Regions from separate parts of the Rothia endophytica genome, predicted to be linked through region 2. Evidence: riboswitches for the same ligand, from Rfam matches in the RefSeq annotation. Region 2 holds a riboswitch; each other region holds the start of a gene.
What was found. A riboswitch is a leader RNA that binds a small molecule or an ion and turns the genes downstream of it on or off. The one in region 2 is predicted to bind S-adenosylmethionine.
Positions count from the first base shown of each region.

Region 1: it holds a riboswitch for S-adenosylmethionine, as region 2 does, so the genes downstream of both, ABD982_RS08150 (nuclease PIN) here and ABD982_RS08725 (methylenetetrahydrofolate reductase) in region 2, are expected to answer to the same signal.
Region 3: it holds a riboswitch for S-adenosylmethionine, as region 2 does, so the genes downstream of both, ABD982_RS03015 (hypothetical protein) here and ABD982_RS08725 (methylenetetrahydrofolate reductase) in region 2, are expected to answer to the same signal.
Region 4: it holds a riboswitch for S-adenosylmethionine, as region 2 does, so the genes downstream of both, ABD982_RS07165 (O-acetylhomoserine aminocarboxypropyltransferase/cysteine synthase family protein) here and ABD982_RS08725 (methylenetetrahydrofolate reductase) in region 2, are expected to answer to the same signal.

Region 1 is NZ_BAABKP010000002.1:353,030-356,217, forward strand. It holds gene ABD982_RS08135 (cell division protein PerM) at 1-242, opposite strand, end outside; gene ABD982_RS08140 (SDR family NAD(P)-dependent oxidoreductase) at 344-1,117, shown strand; gene ABD982_RS08145 (PIN domain-containing protein) at 1,134-1,574, opposite strand; gene ABD982_RS08150 (nuclease PIN) at 1,571-1,771, opposite strand; SAM riboswitch class IV at 1,807-1,934, opposite strand; gene ABD982_RS08155 (DEAD/DEAH box helicase) at 2,175-3,188, shown strand, end outside.
Region 2 is NZ_BAABKP010000003.1:127,936-131,123, forward strand. It holds gene ABD982_RS08715 (aldo/keto reductase) at 15-1,001, opposite strand; gene ABD982_RS08720 (hypothetical protein) at 1,247-1,582, shown strand; SAM riboswitch class I at 1,591-1,681, shown strand; gene ABD982_RS08725 (methylenetetrahydrofolate reductase) at 1,786-2,697, shown strand; gene metE (5-methyltetrahydropteroyltriglutamate--homocysteine S-methyltransferase) at 2,735-3,188, shown strand, end outside.
Region 3 is NZ_BAABKP010000001.1:659,114-662,301, reverse strand. It holds gene ABD982_RS03020 (hypothetical protein) at 127-741, opposite strand; gene ABD982_RS03015 (hypothetical protein) at 884-1,306, opposite strand; SAM riboswitch class IV at 1,323-1,440, opposite strand; gene ABD982_RS03010 (thymidine kinase) at 1,506-2,123, opposite strand; gene ABD982_RS03005 (amino acid permease) at 2,301-3,188, opposite strand, start outside.
Region 4 is NZ_BAABKP010000002.1:144,540-147,727, forward strand. It holds gene metX (homoserine O-acetyltransferase MetX) at 1-331, opposite strand, end outside; gene ABD982_RS07165 (O-acetylhomoserine aminocarboxypropyltransferase/cysteine synthase family protein) at 350-1,693, opposite strand; SAM riboswitch class IV at 1,800-1,914, opposite strand; gene ABD982_RS07170 (S9 family peptidase) at 2,125-3,188, shown strand, end outside.

The DNA of each region.
Region 1 (3,188 bases), on a different contig from region 2:
AACGCACCCTGCGCTGGGATGTCCATAGCCAGTGGAACACCGTGCACCAGCAACCAAGTATGGCCGGCTACCGAGGTAGCACCGGCAAAGGTGCTGTTATCAAAACCGTTGGTATACCAAACAGCTGCCAACAAAAAGACAACGGCCAGGTAACTCAGCGCTGCAACGAGGGCAAGCTCAACGGCACCCTGCAACCACAGGGGCATGGGTAAAGAACGCGGGGGGCGGGCTGGTGTTTTCATCGCTTTTATCATGTCATGTTTCGTTTGCTGATACCCAAGCGCTCGGCGCCTTTACAGCAAGTTCCCCGAATGATGTTGGGCATGTTAGGTAAAGTGCACCTATGAGCATTGACCCATCCTACGTTCTGATTACTGGTGCCTCCGCTGGCATCGGCGCCGAATTTGCGCGCCAGTACGCCGCGGCCGGTTACCATTTGGTGCTGACAGCTCGCAGGGTTGACCCGCTGCAAGATCTGGCTGAGCACCTGCGGGCGGAGTGCGGTGTCAATGTTGAGGTGCTTCCCGCTGACCTGCTCAATCCCGATGATTTAGAGCGCCTGGTAGCCCGTTTACAGCAGGATGAAGCTCCGGTGGAAATTCTGGTCAACAATGCAGGCTTCGGTTTAGGCAGCTCTTTCGACGCTGCCACTGCCCAGCAGCACCTGGCGCAGGTGGATGTTCTCGCTAAAGTTCCGTTGCTGCTCATGCACACCGCTATCACTACCATGCTGCCCAGGGGCAGGGGGCGCATCATTAACGTCGCCTCGGTGGCAGCCTTCACCCCCGGCGGCACCTACTCAGCGGTCAAAAGATTTTTGGTGTCTATCTCAGAGTCAGCCAACCTACAGTACGCACCGCGCGGCATCACCGTCACAGCAGTCTGCCCGGGTCTCACCCACTCAGAATTCCACGACGCCATGGGGCAAGTAGCCCCTTCCCTACCTGGTTTTCTCTGGTTGACCCCGCAGAGGGTAGTAGCGGACGCCACTGCTGCTAGTCACCGGGGCAAAGCACTCTGCGTGCCCTCAGTACCCTACAAGGTTGCGGTGGGCCTCACCAAGGTTCTGCCCCGGGCAGCGGTAGCCAGGCTGATTGCGCGCACACGCAACTATTAGAGGAACAGCAGGGGTGTCATGAGGTGCCGTCGAGCCAGGGATTTGAGGCGGGCACGCCCCAGCTGCGATAGACCTCTGCCTTAGATGAGATAATTTCAAGCTCATGTACCGCCGCTGTGGCGCTCATCAGACCTTCCAGGGCAGCGGTTGGTAATGGGGTGGACGCCGCTGAGCCCACCGCGTGTAACTTAGGTTCGGCGTGCCGTCCGGCCCATTCCAGGGAGACTCGGGCGTCCACGTCCAGCACGTGATCGCTAAAGCGGTCGGTGAGCTCAGCCAACCAGCGGTCTGTCTCGGGGTAGGGGTAGAGACCCTTTAGCTCACCAAGGCTCAGCACCGAAATGTAGAGAGTGCGGTAGGAGCTGCGGCGCAAAAACGCCACCACAGTGGGGTGAGGGTTTACCTTGCGGATCTCGGCAAGGACGTCCGAATCAAGAAGAAGACCTACCTGGCTCATGCAGCTTTCAGAACACCGTATTCAGTAGCAGGGATGCCGCTCGGGTTAGGAGCCAGCAAGAAATTCAGGAACTCGCTACGCTCGTTCGAAATACGAGTGTAGTCCTGAATACTCATCGCGGTAAAACCACCGCGGGCAGGTACAGATGCAGCAGAGATATTCTTCTGGACAGAGATGTGGGGGCGAGCATTTGACATGGTGCCTTTGCGCGTAAGGTGCGCGTTCCTTTCATAACGTGCTCTTGTCTACACCAAACAGCGCTGATATGCGCGATGCAGACCGCTTCGTCATCCGAGCCACCCGTGAACATGGGGTTGGCGTTCAACTAAAGTCGGAGCTTAGCAGTTGAAACTCTTGAAGCTGGTTAAAACTCTAACCTACACCCGCCCAGCCTGTAAACAGGTTTCTCACCATTTGGTTGAGCAGATCAAGACCGGTAGCTACCTGTCCACCAGTTGCACCCTTTGCTTCTGCGATAAGCTAGAAGACTAGGTTTATTCAGAAGTCGAATGTACTCGTTTTTCACCCACTGAGGGAAGCTTCAACGATTATCCGCTTTTGAATTTGCCCCGGTTTATTAGATTTCGCACCGAGGTTACTGTGTCATCCACTTCTGCTTTCCCCGAGATTCCCGTGACTGCCCCTGCCTTGATTCGGCAGGTGGGTCACGGGGCCTATACGCGCGGTCAGCGGTATATGCGCGATGGCATGGTGGTGCGCTACACCTACGATGAAGGCGCCCGGACGCTGACGGGTCAGGTGGCTGGTAGCGGTTCAACACCTTATGAGACGTCCGTGATTTTTCCGGCTGAGGTGCTGGCCGGGTCATCATCTTTTACCTCGTATTGCTCTTGCCCTGTGTCCCATAACTGCAAGCATGCGGTGGCTCTGATGCTGACCGCCATTGACCGGTCTGCTAAGGCAAAGAAAGCGCTGACTGCTAGCTCTTCAACCTGGCGGTCTTCTGCTGAAAACGAGGTAGCTTCTCTCCCGGTGGAGAACAAACAAAAGCTGGTGGCGGACTTGCGGCAGCAGATGGCCCAGAGGGAAGCCGAGCTGGCGCTCCCGGCTGGTGACGCCACTGAAACGATGCCGCCTGCTGATGGGACAGCGTCCAAGTTACCTGCCTGGCGGCGGTCTCTTGCCTATTCTCTCTCTAGCCGGCCGAGCTTTGATAGCAGAACGCACGGGGTGTCCGGCGCCCTGGATTTACGGCTGGTGGTGCCGGGTAAGTACGGCTGGAGCAAAAATAACGGTGCCCCCAAGATTAGTTTGGAGGCGCGCCCGGTCATGATGGGTGCCCGCGGCAAGTGGATTAAGGGTGGGCTGACCTGGGAGAAATTCTCTGGCACAGCAGCCGGGGCGTCCGGCACGGGCCTACTCCCCGAGCATGCCAGTTGGTTTACCGAGTTCTATGCGGTCATTCGCGGTTCTCAGTCCATCTATTCCTCACACCGCGAGTGGGCATCCATTTCAAATGTTGATTCCTCTCTGCTCTGGCAGCTCTTGCGGTCCGCAGATGAGTTGAATTTGCCTATCCTACTTGATGGACAAGAGGCAGGTTTAGCGGTAGCTGACGAGCCTGCGGTAGAGCTCAGCCTTGAAAGAGTACCT
Region 2 (3,188 bases):
AAAGCGAGCAGAGCTTAGAAGGGTGCGATTTTGGGCGGCGCGGGGAAGATGGCGTCCAGCTGAGCCAAATCGTCCTCGCTGAAGCGAGTAGCTATGGCGGCAGCGTTGGTGCGCACCTGGTCAATGGTGGTAGCACCAGCAATGACCGATGACACCGGGCGTTGCTGGGCCAGCCAAGAGAAAGCAACCTGCACCTCGGTCAGTCCGCGCTCGGCGGCAAACTCCGAGAAAGCGCGCATCTGATCCCAGTCTGTCGAGTCCAGCAATTCGGGCTTGATGCGGGTCAGGCGCCCTTCAACAGCGTCTTTACCGGGGTTATATTTACCGGTCAGCAGACCGTTAGCCAGGGGGAAGTAGGGTAGGACGCCCAGGCCAAACTCGCGGGCAGCGGGCAGTACTTCTAGTTCAGCGCGGCGGTCCAGCAGATTGTAATGGTTCTCTGCGGCGATGTAGCGAGTGCCTAATTGCTTGCCGATATATTCCGCTTGGGCTATCTGCCAACCGGAGTGATTGGAGCTGCCAATATAGCGCACTTTGCCCTGCTCAATCAGAGTGGCAAGTGCTCCCAGGGTTTCTTCCACGGGGGTGACGGGGTCGGGGGTGTGGTGGAAGTAGAGGTCAATATAGTCAGTGCCCAAGCGACCCAAGGACGCTTCGATAGCGCGCATGATGTAACGCCGGGAACCTCTCACCCCGTGGTCAGTACCGTTGGCGCCATCCATATCCATGCCAAATTTAGAAACAATCACGATTTCGTCCCGGTCAATGCCGGTGTCTTTGAGCGCCTGGCCGAACATGGTTTCAGATACCCCAGGCCGAGCCCCGTAAATATCGGCAACATCAAAGAGAGTGATGCCCTGCTCCACGGCGGCTGCCAGCACATCGTTGGTGCCGGTCTGAGTTTCGGTGGCGGTTTTGCTTCTACCCAGGTTGTTACAGCCCAGGCCCACGCTCGAAACGGTTAGCCCACTGTTTCCCAGTTGACGATATTCAATGCTCATACCTCTACCCTAGGTATAAGTCTTCAATCTTACAAAACCCGGTGGTACTCAGGGAAAAAGTCCCTGAGTACCACCTCGTAGAAAGTTAAGAACATCAGATTAGAGAGTATGAAGTAGGGCCTAGTTTATGGTGGCAAACTCCCCCAGTATCAGCAACTCCCAGAGCGTTAAGTTGTTCACCGGTACAACTGCTGATTCCATTGCTGCCGGTCACATTGAACCGGAGCTGGACAGCCCAAGGACTCGTGGCTACTGAACCACCAATAATATTCGGAGTCGCACCAGAATTGGTATCTGTATGCGTTCCAGCGGTAGCCACTGCTACGGAGCTGAAAGAAATTGCACACGTCGCGGCGAGCACGGTGCAGAACTTTTTAATCGAAACAATGATTATAAAACCTTTCAAGAAAAGTAAGAAAAAAGCTCCACTCTCACCCAAAGAAACCGGTGCGACCTTTACATACCATCGCAATAAAGCCCGAAATATTACTGTCATGTGTCTCAACACACCCGACACAAAGTCAAAAAGCTGCACAGAGCGGCGGTTTCTTGCCAGCGCCCTGCCTGCGCTTTTAGTGTAGAACCATCAAACCTATCCAGAGCGACCGAGAGACCTAGCTCGATGACGTCGCAGCAACCACCCCTGACGGGAAAGGTGCTCCTGCTAGGACCGATAGAGTGCATCACCAGCGGTCCACCCACCGCACTGTGTGGCACCCTCCCGCCACCAATGGGAGCGGCCACCGCATTCTTTCGGGTCCACCCAACGACCTGTAAGGAAACCATGAGTACCTATACACCGGCGCTCTCCTACGAACTCTTCCCACCGCGAAGTTCTGCCAGTTGCGAGAATCTGCTGACGACCATCGACCAGCTGGCGCCCACCAACCCCGACTATGTGTCGGTGACCTACTCCGGCGACCGGGCTCGTAAGCAGAAAACCCTGGCCCTGCTAGACCATCTGGTCCACGAAACCCAGCTCACTCCCCTGGCTCACCTCACCTGTGTGGGGCACACCGCCGAGGAGCTGGAAGCTGCTGTTCGCTGTATTCTGGCGATCGGCGTCCGCGGATTTTTAGCCCTGCGCGGCGACCTGCCACCGGGCAGCACGCAGGCCCCCGATATCCCCTTTGCCCGGTCCCTGGTTGACCTCATTCGCCAAGTTGAGACCCAGGATTTTGCCCACCTAGCAGCAGGACGCGTGGCGGTGGGGGTAGCTGCTTACCCCTCTCGGCACCCGGAGTCCAGCTCGGAACTGCAGGATATTGAAATTCTGCTCTCCAAGGAGCGGGCGGGGGCTGACTTCGCTATCACCCAGGTTTTCTTTGAGGCGACCCGCTACGAATCCCTGGTGCAGCGGGCCCGAACCGCGGGGGTAACCCTACCCCTGATTCCGGGCATCATGCCGGTCACCAGCCTGCGCAGGCTCACCACGCTCTGCTCACTAGCGGGCCTGACCGTACCCCAGCAGCTGGCCTACGACCTTGAAACCGCGAGCGGGGACGCCCAACGACACCGTATCGGGGTGGAGTTCGGCGCCCGCCTACTCCAAGAATCCCTCGACGCCGGTGCCCCCGGCATCCACTTCTACACCTTCAATGAACACGCAGCGGTGCTGGACGTTCTCGAGCAGGTCAACCTGCCCCGCTACAGCACCCGCTTTGAAAACCCCCTGGCCGAACTGACCTACGCCTAAAAATATCGGCCCAAAGACCTTATAGAAAGACACCACCATGACCACTGTTTTCCCCACCGCAACCATCACCGGCTACCCCCGTATCGGCGCTCGCCGCGAACTCAAGCGCGCTGTTGAAGCCTACTGGGCGGGTAAGTCCAACCAGAACGAACTGAAGCAGACCGCCCAGAAGATTCAGCAGGACGCCTACCGCACCCTTACCGAACGCGGCCTGACCGACGACTACGCTATTCCCGCGGACTTCTCCTTCTACGACCAGGTGCTCGATACCACCCGCCTCTTCACCGCCCTGCCTGCCCGTTTCGAGTCGGTACGCGACGACAGCGGCCTAATCGACCTGGACGGCTACTTCGCCCTGGCTCGCGGCACCGAGCACCTGCCCCCGCTGGAGCTGACCAAGTGGTTCGACACCAACTACCACTACCTGGTGCCAGAAATCGGCCCGGCCACCGGCTTTACCCTCAATACTGAAGCTCTCGACGACCTGCTGG
Region 3 (3,188 bases), on a different contig from region 2:
GGCAGATAAGGTAATGCGCCCGAGTGCTACCTTGAACGGTGAGCTGACTAAGCTCAAGTAAGTAGATTATAAAAAAGGCTGGTGGCCTTCCCAAAAGGGAAGGCTACCAGCTTTTTAATAGTGGTCCTAAAAGGTTGAATAGCCTTCACGGCTCATAGTTACACCGTGACCGGTTTTAGTGTTGGTACAGGTCATCGCCTCCTCCTCAGAGCGGCATTCAATCGAACCGTAGGTAGCAGTCGTACCGTACTCAACAACCTGCGGGGCATTACCCTCGTGCTCCCCCATCATGAAGAACATGGCATCACCACGCGAATTCAGCGATACCTCATCCAGCTCATCATCTAATGCAAAGACCCAGGCAGGGCCAGTAATATCACCGGTCGGGTACTTCGCCTCATCATAATAGGACTTCACGCCGCACCGGGCGAGACCCTCCACCGCCCAGATGTCACACCCAATATTGCCGGTTGGGCTGACCAAGATACCGATTTTCTCATCGGCCGCCACCTCCTTGCCCACCGGGAAAGTAGTAGTCACCTCAACTAGATCAGGCTGGGCCTCATATGAGCTAGTAGCCGAAGGCATCGGGCTCGGCGTAGGCACCGAAGAGTTTGCCGCAGCAGCTGACGAAGCAGGTGGGGTTACCGTTTCATTATCTGTTGTTCCTGTGCCAGATGAGCCGCACCCGGCCAAGAGAACGGTGGTAGCCAGAAGTGTCAGTCCAGTATAAGACTTCATTGTCTTCCCTTCTCGGTAGTGATTCCAGGCTAACAGCACACAGCCTCCGCACACCTCACTAAAACTATCCATTAGTTCCAAAAATAGGGGGTGGTGGGCCAGAAAGTCTGGCCCACCACCCCTTATATTGATCTATCTTTTCCTAGGAAAGAGAGGACGCTAGTTCGCAGCCATCTAGCGGTTTATCCGAAAGGTGTGCCAGTGCGAAACCATGATCGAAACGCCTGCCCAAAAGTTTATAGGTGGAATTCCACAGCAGCTCCGTTGTAGCCGCCTCCCCATGAGTCTCGCTATCAGAGTTCTCGCCGGCTTCAGGAGCGCAGAGGTAAGCCACGCGCTGCGGGTCGTGGTGCCAGAAATAAGATGCACCATCCGCTGTTTGCAGCCGCAACCGGGTGCCGCGACGGGCAGTGACAGTGGCTTTCTCCCACACCATGTTTGAAGCGTTCATACCAACAGCAGGCACAATTCCGTGACCGGCAGTGTGAAGAATACAGCGGGTACCAACACGTTCTTTGGTGGTTTCTGCATCGGCATTGGAAGAAGAAAAAGAAAGCTGACCCATGAGGGCCTCCTAAAATAATCGCTACTTTCACCGGATCATTTGAGCCGGGTGACCGATTTTCCTTTAAGGGCACCGTCTGCGAAAGGCGGTTGCCAGCCAACAAGTCAAAGGGCTTAGCGTTGGGCTTCTGAATCGTGATTACTACTTTAACAGAGCTTTACGAAATAGTTCAAGCATCCTGCAGAAAAATGATGGATGCCTAGCTCAGCGCGCCGCCAGATTCTTCCAGGTAGCAGGTAGCACACAGGGACTCGTAGCCCACGTGCACGCCGTCGATGGCCACCTGGTCGCCGTCGAAGATGAACTTTCCGTCCAGCGTCCGCCCGTTAAAGAGTGCTTTACGGCCGCACCGGCAAATAGTCTTAAGTTCTTCAAGAGTGTGGGCAATTTCAAGCAGGCGAGCAGAACCGGGGAAGGCGTGAGTACGAAAGTCGGTGCGGATACCGTAGGCAAGTACTGGGATGTCCTCCAGCACGGCAATGCGCATCAGGTCATCGATTTGTTCTGAGGTCAAGAACTGTGCCTCGTCTACTAGCAGGCATGAGACGGGCAGGTGCCAATGCATCCGGTCAGGGTCTTCAGCTACTTCAGCAGCGGCATGAAAGAGACCCTTAGCTGAGTCCTCGGGCCCAATAAGGAAGTCAGCATGGCGGGTCACGCCCAGGCGAGAAACAATGAGGGCATCACCCTTGGTATCCACACGGGGCTTAGCTAGCAGGACGCGCTGACCGCGCTCCTCATAGTTATAGGCAGCCTGCAGCAGGGCCGTAGACTTGCCCGAGTTCATCGCCCCAAAACGGAAATACAGCTTAGCCACGTGCGCTACCCTTTCACCAGAAAAATCAAACGGCACCAGTCTACCCGCAAACAAAAACACCAGCATGGCGGCTCCCCTTCGCGAGCGAAAGGTGAGCCATGCTGGTGCAGTGGTGGCGGAGTGGACGTGCTTGCAGCCGGCGAGAGCCCGCCCGCCCCGCCACCGTTCAGTTTGAGGTTAGCCCTTGACGGGTTCCACCTCGATGCCAGAGACATCCACCTGATTGAGGGGAATGGTCTTTGAGCCGCTGACCATCTTGTGGACCAGGTAGACGCCAATGATGATAGGTACACCAATGTAGGCTGAGACAACCTCGAACCAGTGGCCCTCAAAGATGGCGTTATAGTTCTGGCCACCAATGACCAAGAGGCACATGAGCAACGCAACGATGGGCCCGATGGGGAAGAGCGGTGCCTTGTAAGGCAGGCCATTCACATCGAAGCCCTGGGCGACGTAGGCGCGTCGGAAGCGGTAGTGGCAGATAGCAATGCCCACCCAGGTGATGAACCCGGAGAGGCCTGAGATGTTAATCAGCCAGGTGTAAGCGGCACCCTGGCCTACGAGTGCGGTGACGAAGCCGAAGAGACCGATAGCTGCGGTCATCAGCAGGGCGGGCATGGGGATGCCGCGTTTGTTGACGCGCATGAAGATTTTGGGTGCTTTGCCCTCGACTGCCAGGGAGTAGAGCATACGCGATGAGACGTAGAGGCCTGAGTTACCGGCAGAGAGGATAGCGGTCAGAATGACCGCGTTCATCACGGAAGCTGCGAGCGCGATACCCAGGTTATCGAAGACCATGGTGAAGGGCGAGTAAGCGATGTCGGTTTCATCAGCGCGCAAGAGGTTGGGGTTGGTGTAAGGAATCAGAGTACCGATCACCGCGATAGCACCAATGTAGAAGAGCATGATGCGCCAGAAGACGCTCTTGAGGGCACGGGGGACGTCGCGGCGGGGGTTTTCTGATTCGCCAGCGGCAACACCAATCATTTCGGTGCCTTGGAAGGAGAAGCCAGCGACCATGAAGATGGCCAAGATGGAGATGAAACCGCCCTTGAAGGGTGCTTC
Region 4 (3,188 bases), on a different contig from region 2:
ACACCACAAAGTACTTATCGGTATCGATGACTCGCCCTGGGCCCACAGCGGTAGGCCACCAACCACCTGCTTCAGCTGCCGCCCGCACTTCTGCCGGAGCATCCGAAGCCGCGCGACCAGCAGAGACGTGGGTGTCACCGGTCAGCGCGTGCAGAATCAACACCGCATTATCGCCGGCTTCATTGAGGGTTCCCCAGGTTTCATAGCCAATGACGACATCGGGCAGAGTTTCACCGTTTTCAAGGGCTAGGTCGCCGATCGGGGCGTACTTAAGTACGCCGTCCTCACGGGTGCCAGCAGCGGTATCAGTGGTCGAGGTTTTAATCGTCATCGATTTACCTTTCGTACTTTAAAGTGCGTCGAAGCCCAGTTCGAGGTCAGCCAAAATATCATCGATATGCTCAATACCCACCGAGAGGCGAATAAAGGCGGGATTGATGCCGATGGCGGCTAGCTCATCTGGCGTTGATTGGCTGTGCGTGGTGGACGCCGGGTGTACTACCAGGCTGCGCACGTCGCCAATGTTGACCAGGAGGGAGTGTAAGGACAGCGCATCTACAAATTTTTGGGCGGTAGGAGCATCCGCGTCCTTGAGAGTGAAACCCAGGACTGCACCGGCGCCACGGGATAGGTATTTCTGAGACAGCCCGTAGTAGGGTGAACTTTCCAAACCCGAGTAAACTACCGATTCAACTGCGGGATGCTCGGATAAGAAGCGGGCAACTGCAGCGGCGTTCTGCACGTGTCGCTCCATGCGGAGTGAGAGGGTCTCGATCCCGATCGCTATGTTAAAGGCATTGGTCGGAGAAATTGATGCTCCCAGGTCACGGAGCAGGGACACGCGGGCTTTCAAAATGTAAGAGAGGTTGACGCCAAAGGCGCCGTCTTTACCCAGGTCGCGGGCGTAGACCAGGCCGTGATAGCTCTCATCAGGCTGATTGAAGAGGGGGTATTTTTCGGGGTAAGCGCCGTAGTCGAAGGTGCCTGCGTCCACGATGACACCACCCACAGAGGTTCCGTGGCCCCCTAGATATTTGGTCGCAGAGTGCACCACAACATCAGCACCGTGCTTGATGGGGTTCAGCAGATAAGGTGTTGCTACGGTGTTATCCACGATAAGGGGAACACCCACGCTGTGAGCTACTTCTGCAATGGGTTCAATATCCAGCACGTCCCCGCGGGGGTTGGGTAGGGTCTCCCCAAAGAAAGCTTTGGTGTTAGGGCGAGCAGCAGCGCGCCAGCTGTCGGGGTCTGCAGGGTCATCAACGAAAGTGGTTTCAATGCCTAAATTCGCCAGGGTGTATTTGAAGAGGTTGTAGGTACCGCCGTAAAGAGAGGGCGAGGCAACGATGTGATCCCCTGCCCCGGCAATGTTAAGAACCGAGAAAGTATTAGCTGCCTGACCAGATGCGAGCAGCAGCGCTCCCACTCCGCCTTCTAGGGCCGCGATACGGTTTTCTACCGCTTCTTGGGTGGGGTTATTAATACGGGTATAGATGGGGCCCAGCTCAGAGAGAGCAAAACGGTTAGCCGCCTGCTGTGAATCCTTGAAGACAAAAGAGGTGGTCTGATAAATCGGCAAAGCTCGTGCACCGGTGACAGGGTCAGGTTCTTGACCAGCGTGAATTTGCTGGGTCTCAAATTTCCAGCCGGCAGGCTTGCTGGGAGTAGGGATGTTCTGTGAGGTCGTCATGTTGGTAGCTCCAGTCTCTAGTGAGGAAAATATCTCGCAAGGTGGGGCCGCATGCCGTAACTCCCGGTCTACCGGAAGGTGATGCACCAAAGGAGAAGGCACATCGGTCCCGCGCTTACACATGCCCGTCTGGGATGTGTCAGGTCTTCACTCAGGGCACCCCACCGCAGGTGGAGGGTTGCCGGCCAGCTAGCTGAGGCTTAGTGCTGGCGCTCTTGACCTGTTGTTAGTCTTCCTTAGCGGGTTTGATGGCGTCAAGAAAGCACCGCAAGATGTCAGCATGTTTCATTTGTTGCAAAAGTTACGCAGGTGTAACTTTCACTCTTACACAGTTTGGATTAAGACCACGCACGGACTAGGAGCGCGCTCCTGCTCTTATGGGGAAACCTCTCTCCACTAGACTGGAGAAGAAACCATCAGAAAGGCATCTCATGACGCTCACCCCACCCCGTCCCCCGCGCATCGCCAGCGAGCGCACTCATCATGGCGATACTTTCATTGATTACTACGAATGGATGCGTGATAAAGAGAGCGAAGAGGTGCTTGCCCATCTCGCAGCAGAGAATGCTTACACCGATGGGGTTACCGCTGATCAGCAGCCGCTGCGCGACGCTATTTTTGAAGAGATTAAAGGCCGCACTCAGCAAACGGATATGTCCGTTCCCTCCCGCAGGGGTGCTTGGTGGTATTTCAATCGGACGGTGGCCGGCGAGCAGTACCCCATTATGTGCCGGGTTCCTGCCTTAACAGAAGGCAGCGTTGTTGAGCGTTATACACCACCGCAGGTGGTGCCCGGTCAGCCGCTTGAGGGTGAAGAAGTGGTGCTGGACTGCAACGAGTTTGCCCGAGACCTACCTTTCTTCTCACTAGGTTCCTTCCAGGTTACTCGCGACGGACGACTGCTGACCTTTGGGGTCGATGACACCGGCGATGAGCGCTACACCCAGCACTTTAAAAACCTTGAAACCGGCCAGATGCTGGATGAAAAGATTGAAGATATCTTCGCCGGAGCTTTCTTTGCCTCGGGCGCTAACCACCTTATCTATGCTGTAGCCGATGATTCCTGGCGCCCCTATCAGATTCGTGCTCATCGAGTGGGAAGTAGCCCGGCTGATGACATTGCTCTCTATACCGAAGAGGATCAGGGCATGTGGCTGGGAGCGGGGATGTCGTCCTCCCGTACCCACGTGGTGTTGACCTCCGGTAACTCTGAGTACACTGAAACCCGCGTGGTCAATATTCACGAGTTAGGCGAGGTAGAGCCCACGCTGATTATTAGCAGGGAGCAAAGGATTGAGTACAGCACCGACATCATCGATGTCGATGGAAGAGCCTACCTGGTGCTCACCCATGACTTTGATGCGCCCAACTCAGAAATCGTCATAGCCCCTCTCCCCGAGGCCTATGTACCCTTTGAGCGTCTGCGGGCTGATTGGGTGGCTCTTATGCCGCACCGCGACGATGTACGCATCGAGAGCGTTAGCTTCTCGCGCAA